3 regions of the Peribacillus simplex NBRC 15720 genome follow, and region 3 is predicted to be linked to each of the others. Evidence: riboswitches for the same ligand, from Rfam matches in the RefSeq annotation. Region 3 holds a riboswitch; each other region holds the start of a gene.
The links. Region 3 has a riboswitch for glycine ahead of gcvT (glycine cleavage system aminomethyltransferase GcvT). Riboswitches for the same ligand answer to the same signal wherever they lie in the genome.
Positions count from the first base shown of each region.

Region 1: it holds a riboswitch for glycine, as region 3 does, so the genes downstream of both, BS1321_RS09235 (amino acid permease) here and gcvT (glycine cleavage system aminomethyltransferase GcvT) in region 3, are expected to answer to the same signal.
Region 2: it holds a riboswitch for glycine, as region 3 does, so the genes downstream of both, BS1321_RS19520 (amidohydrolase) here and gcvT (glycine cleavage system aminomethyltransferase GcvT) in region 3, are expected to answer to the same signal.

Region 1 covers NZ_CP017704.1:1,932,717-1,940,718, reverse strand. Annotated here, with positions in the region: gene BS1321_RS09245 (sodium:solute symporter family protein) at 418-1,896, opposite strand; gene BS1321_RS09240 (DUF3311 domain-containing protein) at 1,893-2,093, opposite strand; gene BS1321_RS09235 (amino acid permease) at 2,388-3,728, opposite strand; glycine riboswitch at 3,934-4,012, opposite strand; gene BS1321_RS09230 (amino acid permease) at 4,538-5,926, shown strand; gene BS1321_RS09225 (FAD-binding oxidoreductase) at 6,199-7,542, shown strand; gene BS1321_RS09220 (hypothetical protein) at 7,638-7,850, opposite strand.
Region 2 covers NZ_CP017704.1:4,031,561-4,039,562, forward strand. Annotated here, with positions in the region: gene BS1321_RS19495 (AraC family transcriptional regulator) at 109-978, shown strand; gene BS1321_RS19500 (YtoQ family protein) at 1,111-1,560, opposite strand; gene BS1321_RS19505 (hypothetical protein) at 1,683-2,189, shown strand; gene BS1321_RS19510 (thioredoxin family protein) at 2,298-2,609, shown strand; gene BS1321_RS19515 (DUF1444 domain-containing protein) at 2,660-3,466, shown strand; glycine riboswitch at 3,645-3,748, shown strand; gene BS1321_RS19520 (amidohydrolase) at 3,972-5,159, shown strand; gene BS1321_RS19525 (DNA translocase FtsK) at 5,585-8,002, shown strand, end outside.
Region 3 covers NZ_CP017704.1:4,493,823-4,501,824, reverse strand. Annotated here, with positions in the region: gene BS1321_RS21755 (lipoate--protein ligase family protein) at 1-644, opposite strand, end outside; gene BS1321_RS21750 (rhodanese-like domain-containing protein) at 848-1,231, shown strand; gene gcvPB (aminomethyl-transferring glycine dehydrogenase subunit GcvPB) at 1,390-2,847, opposite strand; gene gcvPA (aminomethyl-transferring glycine dehydrogenase subunit GcvPA) at 2,840-4,186, opposite strand; gene gcvT (glycine cleavage system aminomethyltransferase GcvT) at 4,204-5,310, opposite strand; glycine riboswitch at 5,449-5,532, opposite strand; glycine riboswitch at 5,536-5,623, opposite strand; gene BS1321_RS21730 (DEAD/DEAH box helicase) at 6,000-7,688, shown strand; gene BS1321_RS21725 (YqhG family protein) at 7,666-8,002, shown strand, end outside.

The sequences.
Region 1 (8,002 bases), 2.6 Mb from region 3:
TATTTGTAAAATCCATAATATAAGGCGGAATGTTAATGTCAAATAGATCTCAGTTCGGTTTTATCCTGATTTTAATAGCTTTCGTAATATCGATTACTTTTTGCTTAAATCCTAAATTATTAATACCTAAAGGGTATGCATTAGCTATTGATGGTCTAGTAGTAGCCAGAACCTTGATGATTATTTTTTCGTTGTATTTATTAGTTAAAATAGGGGATTTGATTATAAACAAAAAAGATTAGTAGTTTATTATGAGACATTGTTTTTTGTCTGCTATTAACTTTCTATAATCACTCTTTAGAAATAGGACATTATGACTTTGGATGTCGATAATAAGGAAGGCTCAGTCTTTTGACTGAGCCTTCCGATGTTCTTCTAATGTTTCTTTATCCAAAATAACTAGCATTAGAGATTGCTTCATATATCGTTAACGGTTTTAGGTTCCAACTGAACCGCGTGCTTTCTGAAAGCAAGACTTACTGTGATCATCACAATGAAATTGACTGCCAATGCGATGATTCCCACATTCAAATCTTTCGCTGCTTGCGGCAAGGATGGAAATAAGGTTCCTATTGTCGAATGACTGAGTGTAATGCAGATTACGATGGCCAATCCTGTGATGATGCCGGCAATTGCGCCAAATTTATTGATCGGATTATTCCTTTTCAGACTAAAGAGAAGGGACGGGAAAAGCTGTGTGATGAGACTGTATCCCATAAGAATTAATGCTGACATCGTTTCGCCGCCGCTTAGGGTGAAGTAGACGGCTATAAGGGCGATGACTGGAACAAGGAACTTTGCCAATCGTACAACGTGGCGATCGGATACTGCAGGTGCAAATTCCTTATAGACGTTTTTCGCGAGCAGTGTAGCGACGCTCATCAAAAGCATGGATCCCGGTACCAATGCGGTCAACAATCCAGCTCCGCCGATTATGCCTATAAACCATGGATCAAAGGTCTCGATCGAAAGGCGCAGCAATGAGAGGTCTGCATCTGCCCCAACAAGTCCGGGCACTTTCAATATAGCTGTAAACCCAACGAAAAAGACGAATAACAGCATGAGTGTATATAAAGGGCTGATGATGGCATTTTTTCGAAATACCTTGCCGCTGCGTGCTGAATAAACAGCACTGAAAACTTGGGGCCACATATAGAAACCGAATACGAGCAATATTACCGTGGAGATAAACCATGATACGCTAAGACCCTGATCAGGGAACTTTAGAAAACCAGGCTTGACCGCATCAATCGCTTCAAACATCGGCTGAAATCCGCCAAAGTAATGAATCGGCAGATAAATCCCTAAGAATCCTATTATGGCGACCATCATGATATCTTTAATGACCGCTGTCCAAACTGAACCGTGTATACCGGAGATCATCACATAAATGGTAAGGCTGATTGCCCCCATCCAAACTGCCTCAGACATTGAGATGGCACCATAAGATGCTTCTGAGACAATGATCCCCAATCCTTTCAGCTGCACGACGATCACTGGAATCATGGACACCACACCGACAAGCGCAGCCAAAATTCCTAAACTGGGACTCTTATATTTGCTTACAAAGAAATCGGATTGAGACATCAGTTTATTTTCTTTGGCATATCTCCATATTTCCGGTAGGAGCCAATAGGATAATACGTAAGACAAAGTAATGTAAATTAGAACATATAGAGCGGGTGCGCCCTTGCCATAAGCCCAGCCGCTGCCGCCAAGGAAGGAGAAGGTCGTATAGATTTCCCCGGCCATCAGCAGAAAGACGAAAATCGCACCAAAACCACGTCCGCCCACCGTCCATTGTTCCAAGTCCATATCTTTCCCTTTTGAAGAGCGTATGCCTAAAAATATCGATAGAAGTAAAAATGCTAAAATGATTAAGAGAGCAATATTCATTCCTGGTCACCTTCCCGATTCCTGGGATCCAGCATATACATGATGCCCAGTATGGCAGAGGTAAGGACCACCCACATAGCCATCCAGAACATATTGAAAGGCATCCCTAATACATATGGTTCTATTTTATTAACAAAAGGTAGAAATCCTAGTATGCCTATAAAAGGAACTAGAGTAAGAATATATATAATCTTCATTAAACAAACCCCTCCGTTTTAAATAAAGTGAAACGTCCACCAATGGGGGTTTATTCTTCAATGCCACTGATGGATGGGTGGACCAAACCGGGATGAAAAATTCATACATGACGGATTGACCTTCTTTAAAGAAGGACCGCTAATATATATTAGCTTACACTATTTTGATATAAAATTTAATGCAGTTGCCTGATATATTTTAGCAACAACGCGCAGACAGCCGAACCCTGAAGTGTTTCATAAGACGGATAAAGCCTTGAATTCATATTGAGTTCAAGGCTTTATTTCCATTAGCTATCTTCTTTTCCGATAGTTATATAGTATCACCAAGAGTATGAACCAGATTGGGGTCAAGAGCAGTGATAGTCGTGTAGCTTCAGCGAATAGCATAACGATTAGGATGAACAGGAATAATCCTAAAATGGCGTAATTGACAAAGGGTGTAAAAGGAGCCTTGAAAGTCGATTCGGCTCTTAAGTCCGGTCGTGTTTTCGAATATTTGATATGGGAAATCAAAATGATGCTCCATACCCAAATGAAACAGATGGCACTTATGGTCGTCACAACGGTAAATGCCTGTTCCGGTATCAATTTGCTTAACAATGCCCCTAGTGAGACAACGATCGTTGATGTCAGCAAGGCATTGCTTGGAACAGCCTGCTTATTTAATTTTGCAAGCTTAGCAGGGGCTTCGTCATTCTTGCTTAACGTATAAAGTATTCGGCTTGTTGAAAACAAACCGCTGTTGCATGCAGAAGCAGCAGATGTCAAAACAACGAAATTGATGACCCCTGCAGCGACAGGAATGCCGATTAATGCAAATACTTCAACAAATGGGCTGCTCGAGGCATCCAATTGTGTCCAAGGGTTTACGCAGAGAATGACGAATAGGGCACCTACGTAAAAAAGTGAAATCCGGACGGGGATTTTATTGATGGCCGACGGAATGTTTTTTCTCGGGTTCGCCGTCTCTGCTGCGGAAACCCCGACCAATTCGACCCCTACAAAGGAGAAGACGACCAACTGTAAAGATAACAGGAATCCGGAAATGCCATTGGGGAACATACCCCCATGACTCCATAAGTTCGTTACGGAAACTGTTCCTGTATTTGTTTTGAAGCCGATGATCAAAAGAAAGATTCCTACGATGATCAAGGCGATGATCGTGATTACTTTAATGATGGCAAACCAGAATTCCAATTCGCCAAATAACTTAACGGTCAATAGGTTCAATCCTAACAGAACGACAAGGCATATTAGAGCCGGGACCCATTGAGGGATATCGAACCAGTATTGGATATAGACACCGACAGCGATGATATCGGCCATTGCGGTCATGATCCAACAGAACCAATAGGTCCATCCGGTGACGAACCCGGCCCATGGACCGATATATTCGGTTGCGAATTCAGTGAATGACGTATACCCTGCGTTGGATAAAAGCAATTCCCCTAAAGCCCTCATGACAAAAAACAAGGAAATCCCTATGATTAGATAGGTAAAGATGATGGATGGACCCGCCAATTGTATGGCTTTTCCTGATCCTAAAAATAAACCGGTACCAATGGTTCCTCCTATTGCAATCAGTTGTACATGACGATTCTTTAAATCTCTTTTTAATTCTTGTTTAGCCAATTCGTACGCCCCCATCTTTATAGTCTTGGTAGTGAATGATTTCAAACCTGCACGGTCTTGGAGAGAGGGACGTGATTTTTCGCCCAGCTTCCTTTCCTAATGGTTTCACGAGTGTGTTATTTACGTACAAACACAAAGTGGACAATAAAAAAAGAGATTGGATAATACCAATCTCTTAAAGGGTTCAGAATAACAATTTATCATTCGTTACTCTTCTGTCCTTTTGCCTGAGATTGTGAATCCTTCGGCGCTGCATCTTGTACAGTCTCTCCAGAAGCTGCTCCTGCTATAGTGTTATCCATAGCATTCATCGCTTGCTTGTATGCGGTTGTGAAAATGTCTGTCTGTGAAAGAGATGAAAGGCTCTTTCACGCTTGAACATTCATTATGCTTATAAAATAATATTGGAATTCTATCATCTATTCTTATATAGGTCAACAAATTATTTTGGTAGTTAACAGGCGTTTAAGTTTTTTTATTTATTAACGGTTACTTGGAGGGACTCCAAGTAAATATGATTTTTTTCCACTCTTTTTGAATCATCACTATTATAAAATACTGATCATCGCTTTATTAAAATGATATTTTTAGATTGGAAAAATCGCCAAGATATATTTGGCAACTGTTTATTTGAAAAATACATTTGTATTTTTACAGAATATTTACTATTATAAGATAAGAAAATAAAATTAAAGTATTATTGATATTGTTTCGATAGAAAATTTCTAACCGCAATAATTAATAGAGAGTACAGTGGTTGGCAAGGATAGAAAAGCATGCCGCTTATATTGCATCTGGGGGAGTTAATCATGTCAAACAAGGAATTAAAGCGAGGGCTGGAAGCACGTCATATTCAAATGATAGCTTTGGGCGGAACCATCGGAGTCGGGTTATTCATGGGATCGGCGAGCACGATCAAATGGACCGGGCCCTCTGTAATGCTTGCGTATGCCATCGCAGGTATTTTTATTTTTTTCATCATGCGTTCTATGGGTGAGATGCTATATTTAGAACCGACTACAGGTTCTTTTGCAACCTTTGCGAGCAGCTATATACATCCTTTGGCAGGTTATATGACTGCTTGGAGCAATTGGTTTCAATGGGTAATCGTCGGAATGTCCGAAATTATCGCGGTTGGGTTGTATATGCAATATTGGTTCCCGGAGTTACCTGCTTGGATACCAGGTGTGGTCGCCATGATCATCTTGGGAGCGGCCAACCTCATTTCCGTTAAATCCTTCGGGGAATTTGAATTTTGGTTTGCGCTTATAAAAATAATAACGATTGTATTGATGATCATTGCCGGCCTTGGCCTTATCTTCTTTGGAATAGGGAATGGTGGAGACGCAATTGGATTATCGAATCTTTGGGCAAACGGCGGCTTCTTCACGGGGGGCTGGACAGGATTCTTCTTCGCGCTTTCCCTTGTCGTGGCTTCCTATCAAGGCGTTGAGCTTATCGGCATCACTGCCGGAGAAGCGAAAAATCCAACGAAGACCGTAACAAAAGCGATCCAATCAATCATATGGCGCATTTTAATCTTTTATATTGGCGCCATATTCGTTATCGTGACAGTCTTCCCTTGGGATCAACTGGATGACTTAGGAAGTCCATTCGTTTCAACCTTTGCTAAAATAGGTATCACAGCAGCGGCAGGAATCATTAACTTTGTCGTTATCACAGCAGCCATGTCTGGATGTAACAGTGGGATTTTCAGTGCAGGTCGTATGCTTTACACATTAGCATTGAACGGCCAAGCTCCGAAAATATTTGCAAAAGTATCTAAAAATGGAGTGCCGGCCTATTGTACGATCGCTGTACTTTTAGGCCTGGGCATTGGTGTTGTCCTGAACTACCTTGCACCGCCGCAACTATTCCTTTATGTATATAGTGCGAGTGTTTTACCTGGGATGATTCCATGGTTTGTCTTACTTATCAGTGAGCTGAAGTTCAGAAAGGTAAATGCAGCTGAAATGGAGAAACATCCGTTCAAGATGCCGTTGGCCCCTTACAGTAACTATGCGACAATTGCCTTTTTGCTGATGGTGCTGGTCGGTATGTGGTTCAATCCGAGTACCCGGATTTCCTTGGTTGTCGGAATCGTTTTCTTAGCCTTGGTCGTGGCAAGTTATTACATGCTGAAAATGGATAAACGAACACCATTGGATGTTAAATCCGATGATGAGATTTCGGGATAAGAAATTCTATTAGAAAGCCCTTCTCTTAATTCGAGAAGGGCTTTTTTTGTCATTGTGGATCAATTGTTGGAGTTCACGAGTAAAACTGTGGAATTCACGAGTAATTCTGCGAAATTCACGAGTAAAGTAGTTGAATTCACGAGTAAAGCTAATTTGCCCCCATAACAAGGGAGGGCCAGCAGGGTGAATGAATCAAAAAGCTTATGGAATGTGTCTTCCAGCCAGGTTTTTTCATAGGATGTAACATCTTAACCCGAGGAAGGGGTTATATTTTGGAAAGAACAAAGCTTACCGGGCGTATCGTTACACCAAATGATGCTGAGTATGAGCAAGCCAGGGTAAATAATAACTTAAGTTTTTCTAAATTCCCAAAGGTCATTGTGTTTTGTCAAAATTCCAATGATGTATTGAATTCACTGAAGTGGGCCCGGGAAAATCATACACCTTTCCGGGTTAGGAGCGGCAGGCATAGTTATGAAAATTTTTCATTAGTGAATGGCGGTCTAATCATTGATATTAGTGAAATGTACAATATCAAGGTCAATCGTGAAAAAATGATCGCAAAAATTGAAGCCGGAGCTGATTTAGGCCGAGTATATAATAAGCTATGGAACTATGGCACGACGATTCCGGCAGGGACCGAAAGCAGTGTTGGTCTTGTAGGTCTTACGCTCGGCGGTGGAATAGGTATGTTAACGAGGCGCTTTGGACTTACTTGTGACAATCTTCTTGAAATAGAAATGGTAAGGGCGTGTGGAAAGAGGGGCGCCAAACTCATTAAAGCAAACAGGAAAATTAATAGTGATTTATTTTGGGCAAGCTGCGGTGGAGGAGGTGGAAACTTCGGGATTATCACTTCTCTTACTTTCAGGGTACACCCCGTATCAAGGGTATCCGTTTTCTCCGTCACATGGGGGTGGGAAGATTTCGAAGCGGTGTTTGAAGCGTGGCAGGATTGGGCCCCTCAGGCTGATGAATGCTTAACTTCAGAAATAGAATTCAAGGCAAAGGAAGCAAACGAAATTATTGCTAAAGGTGAATTTGTTGGAACGTCACAAAGATTGAAGCAGCTTTTAAAGCCTTTGACAAAAACTGGTTCACCAATAAATGTCATGATAAAGGAAGTCCCATACATTGAAGCTGTGCGATTCTTTGATTATCCAAGTGGAAATCAACCGGCTCATCGAAAGAGGTCAGGATCTTTCATTGAAAAAGCTTTTCCACAGCAAGCAATCATGACCATGAAACATTTTTTAGGAAATGCTCCAAATGAAAATGCAGCCATTTGGCACCAATCTCTAGGAGGAGTGGCGGGTCTTAAAGATCCAAAGGAGACAGCTTTTTATTATCGCGATGCCATCATCGCCCAGGAGTATCAGGCTACATGGACCAATCCAGAAGAAGAACGGCAAAATATTCGGTGGATCAAGGACCTGAAACACGCTTTATCACCATTTACTACCGGTGACTACGTAAATTGGCCGGATACTCTCATTAAAGATTGGCCAACCGCCTACTATGGGGAAAATTTCAAACGGCTTCGAGAAGTGAAAACGAGGTATGATCCATACAATACGTTTAAGTTCCCTCAAAGCATACCTCCATTAAATAAGTGAGGTTGAAAAAGCTTGGATGCACGAAAAACATTCGTTATTAAAAGGCCTATTCCTCAAGTGGGATATAGGCCTCTTTTATTTTCATTTCCCCAAAATCATTCGGCTTGCGGCGTTTGCACTGCACTGTAAACCTGATTTACGGAAGATTGGGCTTGTGCGATTTCTTGAGCAGCTTGTTTAATGGCTTCTTGTGCCAAAGTTGGATCAGAGGAAGATTTTTCAATTGCTTGTGAAAGTAAGGTTTGCGTAAGGGTAACGTTTGCTTTTGCTTGATTTAATTGATTGATATCAATTTGTTGTTGAGGCATGTAGTTTCTCTCCTTATGTCATTATTGGAATTACTCCATTAGGATGACCTTTCTTTTCTTTTTTATAAGGAGAAAAAAATATAACGTAGACAGGATGGATTTTAACGGCCAAGTCCATTGGGATAAACAATTTAAATAAACTATGCAAAATT
Region 2 (8,002 bases), 460 kb from region 3:
TGGAATGGCGGGTTTCGAATGATGGAAACGAACACTGCCAAAACAGAGCAGAATCAGACAGGATTTTATTGAGCGGGCTTGCTAGTATAGTGACAAGGGGGGAGCGGAATGGGGTGGGTTGAATCAATCCAAAAGGCAATCGAATATATCGAGGAGCACTTATTGGAGGACCTGACGATCGAGAGCATTTCCAGGCAGGCGAATGCCTCAGCTTTTCATTTTCAACGGACATTCACCATTTTAACGGATATTACCATTAGTGAATATATCCGGCGTCGAAGACTGACCTTAGCTGCCCAGGAGATTTCATCCACAAATGGCAAGGTCATTGATTTAGCCTACAAGTATGGCTATGACACCCCCGAGGCATTCTCAAAAGCTTTTCGAAGGCAGCATGGGGTATCTCCAAGCGAAGCCCGAAAGTATATGGGGAAGCTGAAATTCTATGAACGCCTGGTGATACAGGTGATTTTGAAAGGGGCAAAACCGATGAAATACAATATCCTTGAAAGGGATTCCTTTCAATTGATTGGAATCAAGCAAGAGTTTTCCTTGGTTAATGAAGAGAATTTGATTGGGATTCCGAAGTTGTGGGAGAAAGTGAATTCGGATGGAACCGGCAATAGGTTAGCGAATTTGAATAATGGCCAAATAGATGGCTTGCTTGGTGTATGTGTCGATAAGCGGGATGTGGAAAAAAATGAAACGATGGATTATTGGATAGGTGCAGAGTATGCAGGGAAAGTGCCTGAAGAGTTTTCAGCCCTTACGATACCGGCTTCCATGTGGGTTGTATTTGAAGTTCATGGACCTATGCCTGATGCCATCCAGCAAGCATGGAAGCAAATTTTTTCCGAATGGTTCCCTACCAGCGGTTATGAACATGCAGGAACTCCCGAATTGGAAGTATACGCGAATGATGACGCTTCAAACCCTGATTATTACTCAGAAATTTGGATTCCCATTAAAAAGGGATAAGGTCCAACCATAACAATTTATTCGTTTTTCGCTTGCAGGGGAGATTAGACATCTAATTTCCCCTGCAAGCTTTTTATTTGGGTAAATATGAAATGATCAGTCCTTCATACTTGAGTCCATGGCAAGGGAGATTTATAGCCCTTCTTCAAAAATATAAGAAAGCACCTTCATGGCTTGGTTCACGGATTCGACCGTGACACTCGCTTTTTCAGATAATTCCTTTAAGGCATGGTGATGGGATTCCGGTCGAATCAAAATAAGCGGTTTACCCAGGGAAACGGCGGTGCTTGCGTCCATGGCCGTATTCCACTGTTTATATTTCTCCCCAAACAGAGCGACGACAAGATCAGCTTTTTTCATCAAAAGACCTGTCCGCAAATTATTGATTTGGGAAGCGGCCGCATCCTTCAGAATGGGGTTAGGCTGTTCCCCAAGAATATCTTCACCGATATTATCAGAGCGTTCATGATTTTCCATCGGGCCGACGAATTCTAAAGGAAGTTTCAGTGCAACGGCCTTATCCCTCAACTCGCTTCTCCAATTTGAATGGATCTCCCCAGCAAGATACACGGTTAATTTCATTGTTTTCCTCCTCGGTATTTAAATTGCTTTCATTGTATCATGTTTTGAGAAAATGGATGAATTTCATAAATAAGGATAATAGTATTCTTAAGTGAGTAAAAGAGATGGCTGGAGGAATGACGATGGCTTTATCGAATAAAAAAATTCTTGTTTTCCTGATAATCAGCAGTTTGATTGTGGGATGCTCAGGTATTGAGAGGCAAACCGAAAAGGCAATGAAGGCCGCAGAATTGGCTTTTCGTGACGACGAAAAACAGCCCAATCTCGAGGCAGGACTTATTCAGGTCTATCTGCCAAAGGATTTTAAGGTAGTAGAAGAACATGACAATAATTTGATTTTACAAAAAGGTGATAAGATTTATATATTATTTGTCAATCCAAATGAAAAAGAAGACAGCTCCGTTTTATATTTGGCGATAAAGGAACAAAAGGATCAATATGTAGTGCTGCATTCTTTTCAAACTGATGATAAATTCGGCTTTATCTCGATCAAAGAGATACCGAAAGAAAAGTATGAGCTTGCAGTGGGGATCGGAGGAGTCAAGCTGACAACCGAAACGGATAAAGATCAATTAAAAACCGATGCGAAACAAATGATGGAAATCGTTTCGTCAGTGCCTCAAAAATAAGATGACCCGGCCGTTAAACCAATCCGAATTAATGGTTGATTCGCGGAGAGTCTGGTATGATGGGATTATAAAAAATAAGGTGTCATTTTGAGCAGGAGGAATATTCAAATGGAAAATTTACAAACCGTTGAGCAATATGATGCATTGAAAAATGAAGGCAAACATATCTTTCTTTTTTCAGCAACATGGTGTGGAGATTGCCGTGTAATCGAACCGATAATACCTGAGATAGAAACGAAATTTCCTGACTTTACATTCATTTATGTTGACCGTGATGAATTCATCGATGTGTGTGCAGCTAATGATGTATTCGGTATACCAAGTTTCATTGCGTATGATAATGGCAAAGAGCTAGGCAGATTCGTAAGCAAGGATCGCAAAACACAAGAACAAATTGAGGAATTCATACAATCACTATAAACAATTTCCCCTTCTCGCTGGGGATTTTTCAATGAAGAGGAGGGTCAGTCATGAAAATGGACAGCACAAAGCTGAAAAATATCTTGAAGGAACGTTTAAAAGATGAGAATCGCACATTCAAATTCGATAGCAAGCAAGATACGTTACGAGTGGAAAATGTGAAGACCGGGAAAGGGATCACCATCGAGTTGCCCCCTGTGCTTGCTAACTATGAAAACGTACAGGAAAAAGCCATCGATGAAATTACCTATTACGTGGAAGAGGCCCTGAATGTGATGGGGGAAGAACACAGCATGGAAGGCAAGGAGAAATTCATTTTCCCAGTCATTCGCTCGACCTCCTTTCCAATGGAATCGGAAGAAGGAAATCCATTTTTATTCGATGAGCATACGGCTGAAACACGGATTTTTTATGCCCTTGATTTAGGGAAAACCTACCGTCTCATAGATGAAAAGATGATTCAACGGGAAAATTGGCAGGGTGACAGGATCCGTGAAATTGCTCTTTTCAATGCCCGTTCCCTATCCACTGAAATGAAGTCGGATATCGTTGCAGGTAATGCATTTTATTTTTTGAACACGAATGATGGATATGATGCCAGCAGGATCCTGAATGAATCCTGGCTCCGGGAAATGAAGGACAAGATCGAGGGAACCATGGCTGTGGCCATACCGCATCAGGATGTCATTATCATTGCCGATGTGAAGAATGATACGGGCTATGATATTCTTGCGCAAATGGCGATGAGCTTCTTTGCCAGCGGTCATGTTCCGATAACGGCTCTATCATTCCTTTATGAAGAAAATGAGTTGGAGCCCATCTTCATTATGGGTAAAAACAAAAAGCGTGAACAATAATATATTGAATCACATAAGGACCGTGTCAGCATCTGGCAGCGGTCCTTTTAAAGTTTAGTAGAGTCTCCTGAATTTCGATAAGGGAATCTAAGGGAAATTTGTTGATATTTGTTATTTGATGGGTGATAATATAATTGTAATATTTTGAAAACATAAAAATAAAACAATAGAACAAGCGATGAACGTTGTGGGAGAGTGCAAAGCATTGAGCCACCGAAGGAGCAAGTTCCAAAAATATCCCTTGGAGCAAATCTCTCAGGTAAATGGAACCACAGCTGGACGCAACTCTGGAGAGCGCGCAGGAAGTGTGCCACCAACGGGGAAATCTCCATGACCAAAATGGAGCTAAACTCTCAGGTAAAAGGACAGAGAAGGGAGCAGTTAGTTTACGCGACCCTTCTCTGTCCTTTTTTATTTGGCTTTTTGCATACAAAAGGTTTGCAGCGAACATGGAACTTAATAATATACTAATCAACTTGAAATAAGGGGGAGAATATTCGTGAACGTGAAAAGCAAATTAATGAACATGCTGGAAGCCCGTGAAGGGGAAATGGTTCAAATCCGCCGTCATTTACACGAGAATCCGGAGCTATCCTTTAAAGAAGAGAAAACGGCACAATATATCATTGATTTTTATAAGGGAAAAGATGTGTCGATTCAAACGAATGTAGGAAACGGATTAGGGATCATCGTAACGATCGAAGGCGGAAAACCAGGGAAAACGATAGGTCTCCGTGCGGATTTCGATGCATTGCCGATTACAGAAGAAGCGGAGGTCCCGTTCCGTTCAAAAAATGAAGGTGTCATGCATGCTTGCGGACACGATGGGCATACCGCTTATTTATTGGTACTGGCAGACTGCATCAATGAGCTGAAAGATTCCCTATCAGGTACGATCAAAATAATCCATCAACATGCAGAAGAAACACCCCCAGGTGGAGCAAAAAGCATTATGGAATCAGGGTTTTTGGATGAACTGGATGCTGTTTTTGGAATCCATTTATTTCCCTCGCACCCAGCAGGGGTTGTCGGGTATCGCGGCGGCTATTCGATGGCTGGAAGGACCTATTTCAAGTTAGCGATAAAGGGTGTAGGCGGCCATGGATCATCCCCGCATATGGCTAATGATGCCATTGTGGCAGGCGCGCATTTTGTGACAGCCGTACAAACCGTAGTCAGCCGTCGCTTGAACCCTTTTGATATGGGCGTAGTCACAATCGGCTCCTTCGATGGAAAAGGAAGCTTTAATGTCATTAAAGATCGTATAGAAATTGAAGGGGATGTCCGTTACATGACAGCAGAGACCGAACGGCTGATCGATAAGGAAATCCACCGGATCGTCAAAGGAATAGAAACGGAATTTGATGTTCAGTGCGAACTTACATATGTGCCCGATTATCCTCCGTTATATAATGACCCTGAACTGACTGGATTTGTGAAAAATAGCCTGGAAAGCATGAATGACAAAGATATTAAAAAGGTCGTGGAATTTCCGGTTTTCTCAGGTTCAGAGGATTTTTCATATTATGCAGAAAAGATTCCTGGCTGCTTCTTTTACATTGGCTGTAAACCGAAAGGGGTGGAGATGGCATATTTCAATCACCATCCTAAATTCGACATTGATGAAGATGCCCTTTTGATCGCTTCCAAATCAGTGGCGCAGGTTGTATGCAGTTTTTATGAATGGAAATAGTCCTTTTGGTCTTTGTTTGCAAAAAAAACGCTGGAACCCACAAAACACCGTTCAGTATTAACGAACGGTGTTTTATGGGTTTCGGCAGGTATTGGATGCCAACGGAGGTTTCGTGAAGGATGATGCAATGAATTGCCAGTCTGCTTTTTCGGCTGCATGAAAACTTAATCTCTTTGTAAACGCGATTTAACAGCGGTGTTTTATTTAAATAGTAGACTAGGGGCTAATGTTATTTCGCGATGGATAGGTTTAAACTCATTCCAGAAGGGGTTTAATAGGGTAGGAGTTCTGCGAAATACGTTAAGTTAGTAAGAATGCGATAAAAAAATAGATACTAATCCCAATTTAGCTTAAATTTTCTCGATATTTTAAAAATAACTGGTAGAATTAGTTACATAACTACAGATGTAGAAAGAGTGATAGTTTTGAAATGGCTAAATAAGATGAAAAAATGGTTCCAAGCAGAGGAAATTATCGAAATCGAAGAAATTATTATAGATGAACCGCTTGATGAAGAGACATTAAGGAAAATGGATTTTTCGAAGCTTTCGAAGTCAAAGGAAGAAGAAATAAAGGTTTACAATCAAAAAGTAGAAAAAATGTCCCAGACGCCGGACCCGGATACGAAAATCCTGTTTCAATATCCAAAAGGACAGTTCAAGTTTCCGCTCATTCCAGACCGGGAGCAGAATAAACGAAAGCCCAGGGAAAGAAACAGGGAAGAACACGAACCCAAACAGGGGAAGAATGTGACCAAAGAAACGACGAGAAGGCCTGGAAAGGATCCAGAACCAAAACGGAGAAGCTTCGACCGGGAGGAAACCTCAAAAATAGTCCCGTCAAACACTCCATTCCGCCCAACGGAAATCCCTTCACCCATTTATGGGTTCCGTCGTCCGGAAAAAAAAATAGTCCCTTCTGAAGAAATTGTCGAATATGAATTAGAAAGCAAAATGCCCGTCCTTAAAAAAGCAGAACCCGATATTGAGATTCCAGTATCAATTCCTGAAATCTCAAAAGAAGTGTCACATGAAGAATTAACGGTAGAACCATCCGTTCTTATACCGGAACAAGTGGAAGAAAAAAGGGAAGATTCGGAGATACCCGCTTTCTTTCGGAGGAACTCCATTGAATCACTGCCAGAAGAAGCAGTAAGCGAGCCTAACATAATTGAGCCTTTGGCAGAAAAAGAAGCTTATGAACAGGACCAAGTTGATTTTGGACGCGAAGTCGCTGTATCCATAATGGGACAGGCGGAAGACATACCGCCTGAAGCTGTATCGGTTCATGGGAAGGTTGCTGTACAATCAACTGAACCATCCGTCAGTCAAGGGACACTGCCTGATAGTGATCCATCAGAGGCAATAACGGAAATAGAGCCTAAACGTCCGAAAAAACATATCCCATTTAATGTAATGATGCTTAAGCAAGATCGGGAAAAAAATCGGTTCATGAATAAAATGATGCCGGAAAAAAAAAGCCCTAATTCGGAAAGGGCAGTAGTTTCATCTGATAAGCAACCAATGAATGATGCTGCTGAAACGGAGGCAGGACAAGCGAAACCATACTCAATTCCTGAACGGGAACCGGAGGAAGGCAGAGTTATATCGAAAGAGGAGACTCCGGTCATTACACCAACCTTTTTGGACACTAAGGTTGGTTCCGAAACCGCCGCCGTGCCTGAAAACAAAGTTGAAACCAAGATCGGTTCGAACCCTGAGCCGATCTTGAAACAGGAATCCCCCATTTCTGGAAATGGGTATCAAGAAGCAGTTTATTCAGAGGCGGCAGCAGAAAGTGGCCAGGGCGATAACCCGGCAGTTTTTGGCTCCGTGGAAGTGGATGATAATCCATACTATGTGTTTCCGAATATCGAATTGCTGACACCTCCCACTTATGCTGTGCATGATGATGAGTGGCTCGAGGAACAGACTTTATTACTTGATGAGACATTGAAAAATTTCAATGTCCGTGCAAAGGTCGTCAATGTCACTCAAGGACCTGCAGTAACTCGTTTCGAGGTGCATCCGGAGCCGGGAGTGAAGGTGAATAAAGTGACGAACCTGATGGATGACATCAAATTGAGCCTTGCTGCTCAGGATATGCGGATGGAAGCGCCTATTCCGGGTAAACATACAATTGGCATTGAGATTCCGAACAGGAAAAGCAAACCGGTATTTTTGCGGGAGGTTTTGGAAAGTACTGAGTTTCAAGAGCATGAATCACCGCTTGCTGTGGCTTTAGGACTCGATATATCCGGTCAGCCGATTATCACGGATTTGAGAAAGATGCCGCATGGATTGATAGCCGGGCAAACGGGATCGGGGAAAAGTGTCTGTATCAACACCATGCTGGTCAGCTTGCTGTATAAAGCGACGCCGCAGGAGTTGAAATTACTGTTGATCGATCCGAAAATGGTCGAGCTTGCCCCATATAACCGGATCCCGCATTTGGTCAGTCCAGTCATAACCGATGTAAAAGCCGCTACGGCTGCGTTGAAATGGGCTGTAGAGGAGATGGAACGGCGTTATGAATTGTTTGTACATGCCGGTGTACGTGATATCACCCGCTTTAATGACCAAGCGGAAAAAGCCGGTCAATATTCAAGCAAGCTGCCTTATATCCTGGTGATCATCGATGAGCTTGCGGATCTAATGATGATGTCCCCGGCTGATGTAGAGGAAGCGATTTGCCGGATTGCTCAAAAGGCCCGTGCCTGCGGCATCCATTTGATTGTAGCCACTCAAAGACCTTCAGTCGATGTCATAACTGGATTGATCAAGGCAAATATTCCGACAAGGATCGCTTTTTCGGTTTCTTCTCAAGTCGACTCCCGTACAATC
Region 3 (8,002 bases):
TTATTTTTTAAGCTTTTTTGCATTCTCTCTTTAACCCTGTCATTTGAGAATTTAAATACGCTAAAGAGCTTTTCATCATCAAGTTCAAGCAAAATGGCCCCGTGTTGAAGGATGACGCCTTTTTGCCTGGTTTGAGCGCTGCCAGCAACCTTCCTGCCCTCAACGACCAGTTCATACCAGCTTGGAGCATCAAAGCAGACGGAAGACTTGGGCGCTTTTAAAGCCGCTTTTTCCTGCTCGGTTCGAGGCACGGCAAAATAAGCATCCAATCCAAGATTCCTGAACCCCATTAATATCCCTTCAGAAATGACACGATATGCTTCAGTAACGGTAGTTGGCATTCCCGGATAGGATTCTGAAACGATTACGCTATAAGTCAATTCATGCTCGTGCAGTACCGCTCGTCCTCCTGTTGGTCTGCGAACAAAACCAAGGCCCTGCCTTTTGACCTCTTCCATATCAATTTCCGATTCTGCCTTTTGAAAATAACCAATCGACAATGTCGCTGGATCCCAGCCGTAAAAGCGTATGATTGGCGGAATTTCCCCTTTGCTTTGCCAGTTTAACAGTGCTTCGTCCAGCGCCATATTAAAAGCCGGTGAACAATACCCCGAATCTATAAAACCCCATTTTTCTTTAGTCATCCTTACCCCTCGTTTCAATAAACTGTTTTTCAATACCCCACAAAAAACTCACATGTAGTAGTTTAACAGACTTTAACACTCTAAAAAAGAAAGTGCTATCAAGTCGATGAAGAATTTGATGAAAATTCTTTTTGATTATTGGGTAAAGCAATTATATAATAAAGATTGTCTGTATTCGTTAAGGTAGAAGGGAGTTTTTATGTTTGGAAATATTATATACACTGCTCATCATCTTAGGAGTGGTTATTGCGTATTCACTTTTTAATTGGTACCGCCAGCGTAAAATCGTTAAAACATTAACACAGGACGAATTTATCGCTAACTACAGAAAAGTGCAGCTAATCGATGTGCGGGAACCGAATGATTTCGATAATGGTCATATCTTAGGCGCAAGAAACATCCCTATGACTCAAATGAAAACCCGCTTGGTCGAAATTAGGCCGGACAAGCCTGTATATTTGTACGCTCAAAGCGAAATCATCAGCGGCAGAGCTGCAGCCATGTTATACAAAAAGGGCTACAAGGAACTTTTTCACCTAAAGGGCGGTTTCAAAATGTGGACCGGGAAAATCAAAGCAAAGAAATAAGACCCCATCTCCGCATGGGCTCTTTTTAATTAAAAAGCCTTCATGTACTTCATGCGGGCTCTAGGAAAATGAAAGTTAATTGTTGGACTTAAATGAATTCTTACATAACGAAAAATCCCCGCCGGCAGGCAGGGATTTTTTTCGTGTAAGCTATCAATCTAGGCTTGATAACGCAGAACAGGTTTTCTTGCAGCAAGAGTTTCATCAAGCCGCTTTATAACAGTTGTATGCGGAGCTTCCTGAACGATTTCCGGGGTTTCTTCCGCTTCCTTGGCAATCTGGATCATCGCATCGATGAACGCATCCAGAGTTTCTTTTGACTCGGTTTCAGTCGGTTCTATCATCATTCCTTCTTCCACGTTCAACGGGAAGTAAATGGTTGGAGGATGATACCCGAAATCCAGCAATCTTTTGGCTATATCGAGAGTCCTTACCCCCAATTTCTTTTGCCGACGGCCGCTTAATACGAATTCGTGCTTACAATGACGATTATATGGTAAGTCAAAATAAGGTTCCAACCTACGCATCATATAATTGGCATTGATGACCGCATTCTCGGTGACGGCTTTAAGGCCATCAGGACCCATTGAACGAATGTACGTATATGCTCTCACGTTTATCCCGAAATTACCATAATAAGGTTTTACCCTGCCAATGGATTGCGGACGATCATAATCAAGAACGAATTGCTCACCTTGTTTGACCACAAGCGGTTTAGGCAAGTAAGGAATCAAGTCCGATTTCACCCCTACAGGACCAGAACCCGGACCGCCGCCGCCATGCGGGCCTGTGAATGTTTTATGGAGATTTAAGTGAACCACATCAAAGCCCATGTCACCCGGACGTGCTTTTGATAGGACTGCATTCAAATTGGCTCCATCATAATAAAGCTTCCCGCCTGCGTCATGGACAAGTTGTGCCATTTCCAAAATGTTTTCTTCAAATAATCCCAATGTATTGGGGTTCGTCAGCATCAAGGCCGCCGTATCAGGTCCGACAACTCGCTTTAAATCTTCAAGGTCTACTAACCCATTTTCATCGGATTTCACTGTAATCGTTTCAAGTCCGGCAACAGTGGCAGAGGCAGGATTCGTACCATGTGCAGAATCAGGTACAATCACTTTCGTCCGTTCTGTATCGCCATTCGCTTCGTGAAAAGCGCGAATCATCATCAATCCTGTCCATTCACCGTGAGCACCTGCTGCAGGCTGTAATGTCACTTGGTCCATCCCGGTGATTTCCGTTAAGTGTTCCTGCAAATCAAATAATAGTCCCAATGCTCCCTGAACAGTAGCCGGATCTTGATATGGATGGATATGGGCAAAACCGTTGAAGCGTGCCACATTTTCATTTATTTTCGGATTATATTTCATCGTGCATGAACCCAGCGGATAAAAACCCGAATCCACCCCATGATTCCGTTTGGAAAGTGCTGTATAGTGACGCATGATATCCAGTTCGGACACCTCAGGAAGCTCTGCCTCTTCTTCACGGATGTAGTCGGCAGGAAGAATTTCTTCGAGCGGAATAGTTACAACATCCATTTCTGGCAGACTGTATCCGATTCGACCGGAAGTACTGATTTCAAAAATGAGTGATTGATCTTGATTATTCATGTTGATCCCCCAATTCCTGCGCAAGTGCATCAATTTCTTCTTTTGTTCTAAGTTCAGTTACCGCAACCAGCATATGGTCTTTCAACTCAGGATAAACAGTCCCTAAATCGAAGCCGCCGATCATCCCTTTTTCAAAAAGGTTTTTATTGATTTCTGAAAACGAAGCAGGCAGTTTAATGACAAATTCATTAAACGAAGGACCGTCGAATATGACTTCCACCCCTTTTGCCATAATTGCTTTTTTCGCATAATGCGCTTTTTGAATATTTTGCACGGCCATTTCTTTGACACCCTTTTTCCCAAGCGCGGTCATTGCAACAGAAGCTGCCAAGGCATTCAAAGCTTGATTGGAACAAATGTTGGATGTGGCTTTGTCACGGCGAATGTGCTGTTCACGAGCTTGAAGCGTCAGCACAAATCCCCTTTTTCCATTTTCATCCACAGTTTGACCGACGAGTCGGCCCGGGACTTTCCGAACAAGTTTATTAGTAACGGCAAAATATCCACAATGGGGTCCACCAAATGCCGCCGGAATGCCGAATGGCTGAGCATCCCCCGTTACGATATCTGCACCGAGTGCACCAGGCGATGTCAAAGCTCCCAATGCCAGCGGATTACTTGAAACGATAAACATGGACTTGACGCCATGAATGATTTCTTCCATTTCTTTCAATGGCTCGATACGGCCAAAAAAGTTCGGATATTGCACGATCACCCCTGCAATGTCATCATTCGCCAATTCCCTTAAAGCAGCTAAGTCCGTCACACCGTCTTTAAATGGAATTTCGATTACTTCCACACGTTGCCCTTTCGCATATGTCTTCACAACTTCTCTTGATTCAGGATGAACCGCTCCTGAAATGAGAATCTTCTTGCGTCGTGTCTGGCCTGAAGCAAGCATGGCTGCTTCAGCTAGCGCCGTCCCGCCGTCATACATGGAGGAGTTAGCAACATCCATGCCAGTCAATTCACAAATCATTGTTTGATATTCAAAAATTGCCTGAAGCTCGCCCTGTGAAATTTCAGGCTGATAGGGTGTATAAGCCGTATAAAACTCAGAACGCGATAGAACATGATCGACGATGACCGGTGCATAATGGTCATAGACACCCGCACCAAGGAAGGAAGCATAGTTTTTAAGATCCGCATTCTTGGCAGCAAGCCTTGATAATTCTTTCATTAATGCAGGTTCCGATTTAGCAGGCTTGATATCGTATTCTCCTTGAAAACGAATGCTTTCAGGGATATCGTTGAAAAGTTCTTCTGCAGTAGTTACCCCTATCGCTTCCAGCATTTCTTGTTTATCTAGCTCTGTCATGGGTAAATAACGATGTTTCATCTAATGACCATTCCCCTCTATTTACGTGGTTTTTTATAAAAAGGTGTTTGTATTATAACGGCTTTCAAACGTTTGGAACGGATTTCCACTTCGACTTCCGCATCCAGCACCGAAAATTCCTTATCGATAAGTACCAATCCCACGTTTTTCTTCAACGTTGGTGATTGGGTACCGGTCGTGACCTCGCCAATGACTTTGTCACCGCTGTAGACCTTATACCCATGACGTGGAATGCCACGGTCAATCATTTCAATTCCCACAAGCTTGCGGGGAGCCCCTTTCTCCTTTTGCTCAGCAAGAACGGCTTTCCCGAAAAAATCAACTTCCTTATCCACTTTTACCGCAAAACCAATCCCGGCTTCTATCGGGGTGATGTCCGCTGAAAGCTCCTGCCCATACAGCGGCAGTTTCGCTTCAAAACGCAAGGTATCACGAGCACCTAAACCAATCGGCTGAACCCCCTCTTCCTTTCCGGCATCCATAATCGCCTTCCAAAGGGCAGGACCATTTTTACTGTCGCTATATATCTCAAAACCATCTTCACCAGTGTATCCAGTACGGGATACAATCGTGGATATACCGCTTATCATGACATTTTCCTTGAACTTGAAAAATCCAATTTCACTTAGCGCAGTATTTTCCGATAGTTTTTGTAATATCTTCTCTGCAGATGGTCCTTGAAGTGCCAGCTGTGTATAGTCACTCGATACATTCGTAATTTGGACATCTTCCGTTAAATTAGCTTGCAGCCAATTGAAATCTTTTTCTGTATTCGCTGCATTGACCACGAGAAGGTAGTCGTCCTCAGCCCTTTTATACACAATAAGATCATCAACCGTGCCTCCGTTTTCATAACACATGGCTGTATATTGGGCACCGCCCTGTTGCAGCTTTGAAATATCATTAGTCAGCATCTTCTGTAAAAAGGAAAGGCTCCCAGGACCCTTAACATCGACTTCCCCCATATGGGAAACATCGAATAACCCCGCTTTTGTACGTACGGCTTCATGTTCGTCCTTTATACCCGAAAATTGGACAGGAAGTTCCCAGCCGCCAAAATCAATCGTTTTACCTCCGTATTCACGATAAACCTCAAATAGTGGTGTTCTTTTTAAATTGGTCAAAAAATAACCCCCTTCAGATTTTTTTAAATTAATTGGCTTCATTATCAAAAGCTTCTTGTCATTACGCATCAGATATATCCTGATTCATGATGTAAAAAAAGCACAAAAAAGGACAGAGAAAGCCCGTTTGAGCTTTTTCTCTGTCCTGAAACCTGAAAGTTTACCTATATAATAGGTTTTCCCCTTTGGTGGCCCTCCCAAAACGGGCGGCGCTCTCCAGAGTTGCGTCCAATAAGAGTTCTTTTGCCTGAGAGATTCACTGCTAAGTTTGCTCCTTCGGCGCTACATCCGTAGTCTCTCCCCTTATCTTCACCCGCATATAAATGGTCTACCAATGAAAGGAAGCTAATAAGCCCCAAGCATCGGTAAAACCTTTGAGCATCATGGAATGCATTCTCTGCCAATTCTCCTAAAACTTCAGAAACCATTTGAGTGATCTCCTTCAGTAATCTTGGATAAATTAGGAGCCTGTAGCCCATACTAAGAAAACGCGAACTGCAAAAATCGATGTACAAAGATTCTTTGTAGCGTTTGGAAATTGGAATTTTCTAAATATACTTATATCCTACCCTAAGAAACTTAACTCTGCAATATCTTTTGAAGAGAAATATTTTTCTCACTTCACATATGAAATGTTCGGGTTTTGACCTTTTATTAAGGAAATTATGATTTAAGAGGGAGTTATTTCTATGAAAATCAATATATCCTTCAATTCTGAATGGAATGACGAGTTTCTGCAAAAGATGGAAAATGACGGTCCATGGGGAAATTGGGAGCTTTATAAATTGGCGGTTCAAATGGAGGAAAATCTTATCATCCCTGATTTTGAAGGTTTACAGGCGCCTAAGCACCTTCCGCAGTTAACCCCGCTTCCCCATCAATTGGAAGCAGCCAAGCAAGTGGTGGAAAAGATGAATGGAAAGGCCATTTTAGCTGATGAGGTAGGTCTCGGAAAAACAATTGAAGCAGGCTTGATCCTAAAAGAGTATATGATTAGAGGCCTTGTAAAAAAAGTATTGATCCTTGTTCCGGCTTCCCTTGTCACACAATGGGCTTTTGAATTGAATACCAAGTTTCATATTCCTGCAGTCGTTCAGAGAAAAAGTTATGTTTGGGAATCCTGTGATGTGGTCATTTCATCCATTGATACAGCGAAACGCGCCCCACATCGAGATATCATTTTCAATCAGGAATATGATTTCATCATTATTGATGAAGCTCATAAACTTAAAAATAATAAGACGAAGAATTATGAATTCGTCCAAAATCTGAAAAAGAAATTTTGTTTACTCCTGACAGCGACTCCGATTCAAAATAAAGTCGAGGAAATCTTTCACCTCGTTTCATTATTGAAACCAGGTCACTTGGGAAATGCCTCACTCTTTTCGGAAAAGTATAAAGGGAAAGGCCGGAACATAATTGAAGATGAACACCTAAAGGAACTGGTCAACACTGTCATGATTCGAAACCGGCGGGCCGATACTGGTATTGAATGGACAAAACGACATGTGGAAACCATCACCATTGAATTTTCTCCAACGGAACAAGCATTGTACGATGCTGTTTCAAAATTCAAGCCTATTTCGGACGGATCAAAAGGAAGCGCCTTTTCGGCTCTCACTCTCCAAAGGGAAGCATGCAGCAGCAGAGAGGCGGTCTTTTATACATTAAAGAATATGAGAGATAAATATGATCAGCCTTCCCCTGACTTTTTGGCAAAGCTTGATGATTTATTTTCTAAAGTGAATGAAACGGTTCAGAACTCCAAGGCTGAAAAAGCTTTGGAACTGATCAAGAAGATTGATGACAAAGTAATTATCTTTACCGAATACCGGGCGACTCAGCTATATCTTCAATGGTATCTACAGCAGAATGGAATTTCTTCAGTTCCTTTCCGAGGCGGTTTTAAGCGCGGAAAGAAAGACTGGATGCGAGAATTATTCCAAAAGAATATACAGGTTTTAATTGCAACCGAAGCTGGCGGGGAAGGGATAAACCTTCAGTTTTGCCATCATTTGATAAATTTTGACCTGCCATGGAACCCCATGAGGCTCGAACAGAGAATTGGCCGGATTCACCGCCTTGGTCAGGAAGAAGATGTGATGATTTATAACTTTGCCACGAAAAATACAGTAGAAGAACACATTCTGAAGTTGCTATACGAAAAAATTAATTTATTTGAAAAAGTAATTGGTGAATTGGATGATATTTTAACCAAACTGGATATTAACAACATTGAAGAATATTTAATTGATGTGGTCGGCGAGTCCAAAACAGAGGGCGAAATGAAAATCAAGATGGATAATTTTTCATCGTTAATCCAATTCGCACAATCAATGAAGGAAGGTGAGGTACATGCAGCAACGGGAAATTCATGATTTTTTATTAACTTACTTTAAAGCCAATGATTGTGAAATACTGGATAATACACCAACCCACCTTACAGTCCAATTGACAATCGAAATGGATAAAGAATTAATGAACAGACCCTTTTATTGGCACTATCTCGAAAAAACAGGTGGCGTTCCGAACCCAGCCCAGATGACGTTCATTACCGATTCCGAACAAGCTCCATCCGACTTAAAGGGAGAAATGATTCATTTTGGCTCCCCCCGCCTTCATCAGATTGTACAATCAACCAAAAAGCTTGCAGGGTATACTAGACTTTTTGAGGATACTCCTCCATCAAAAG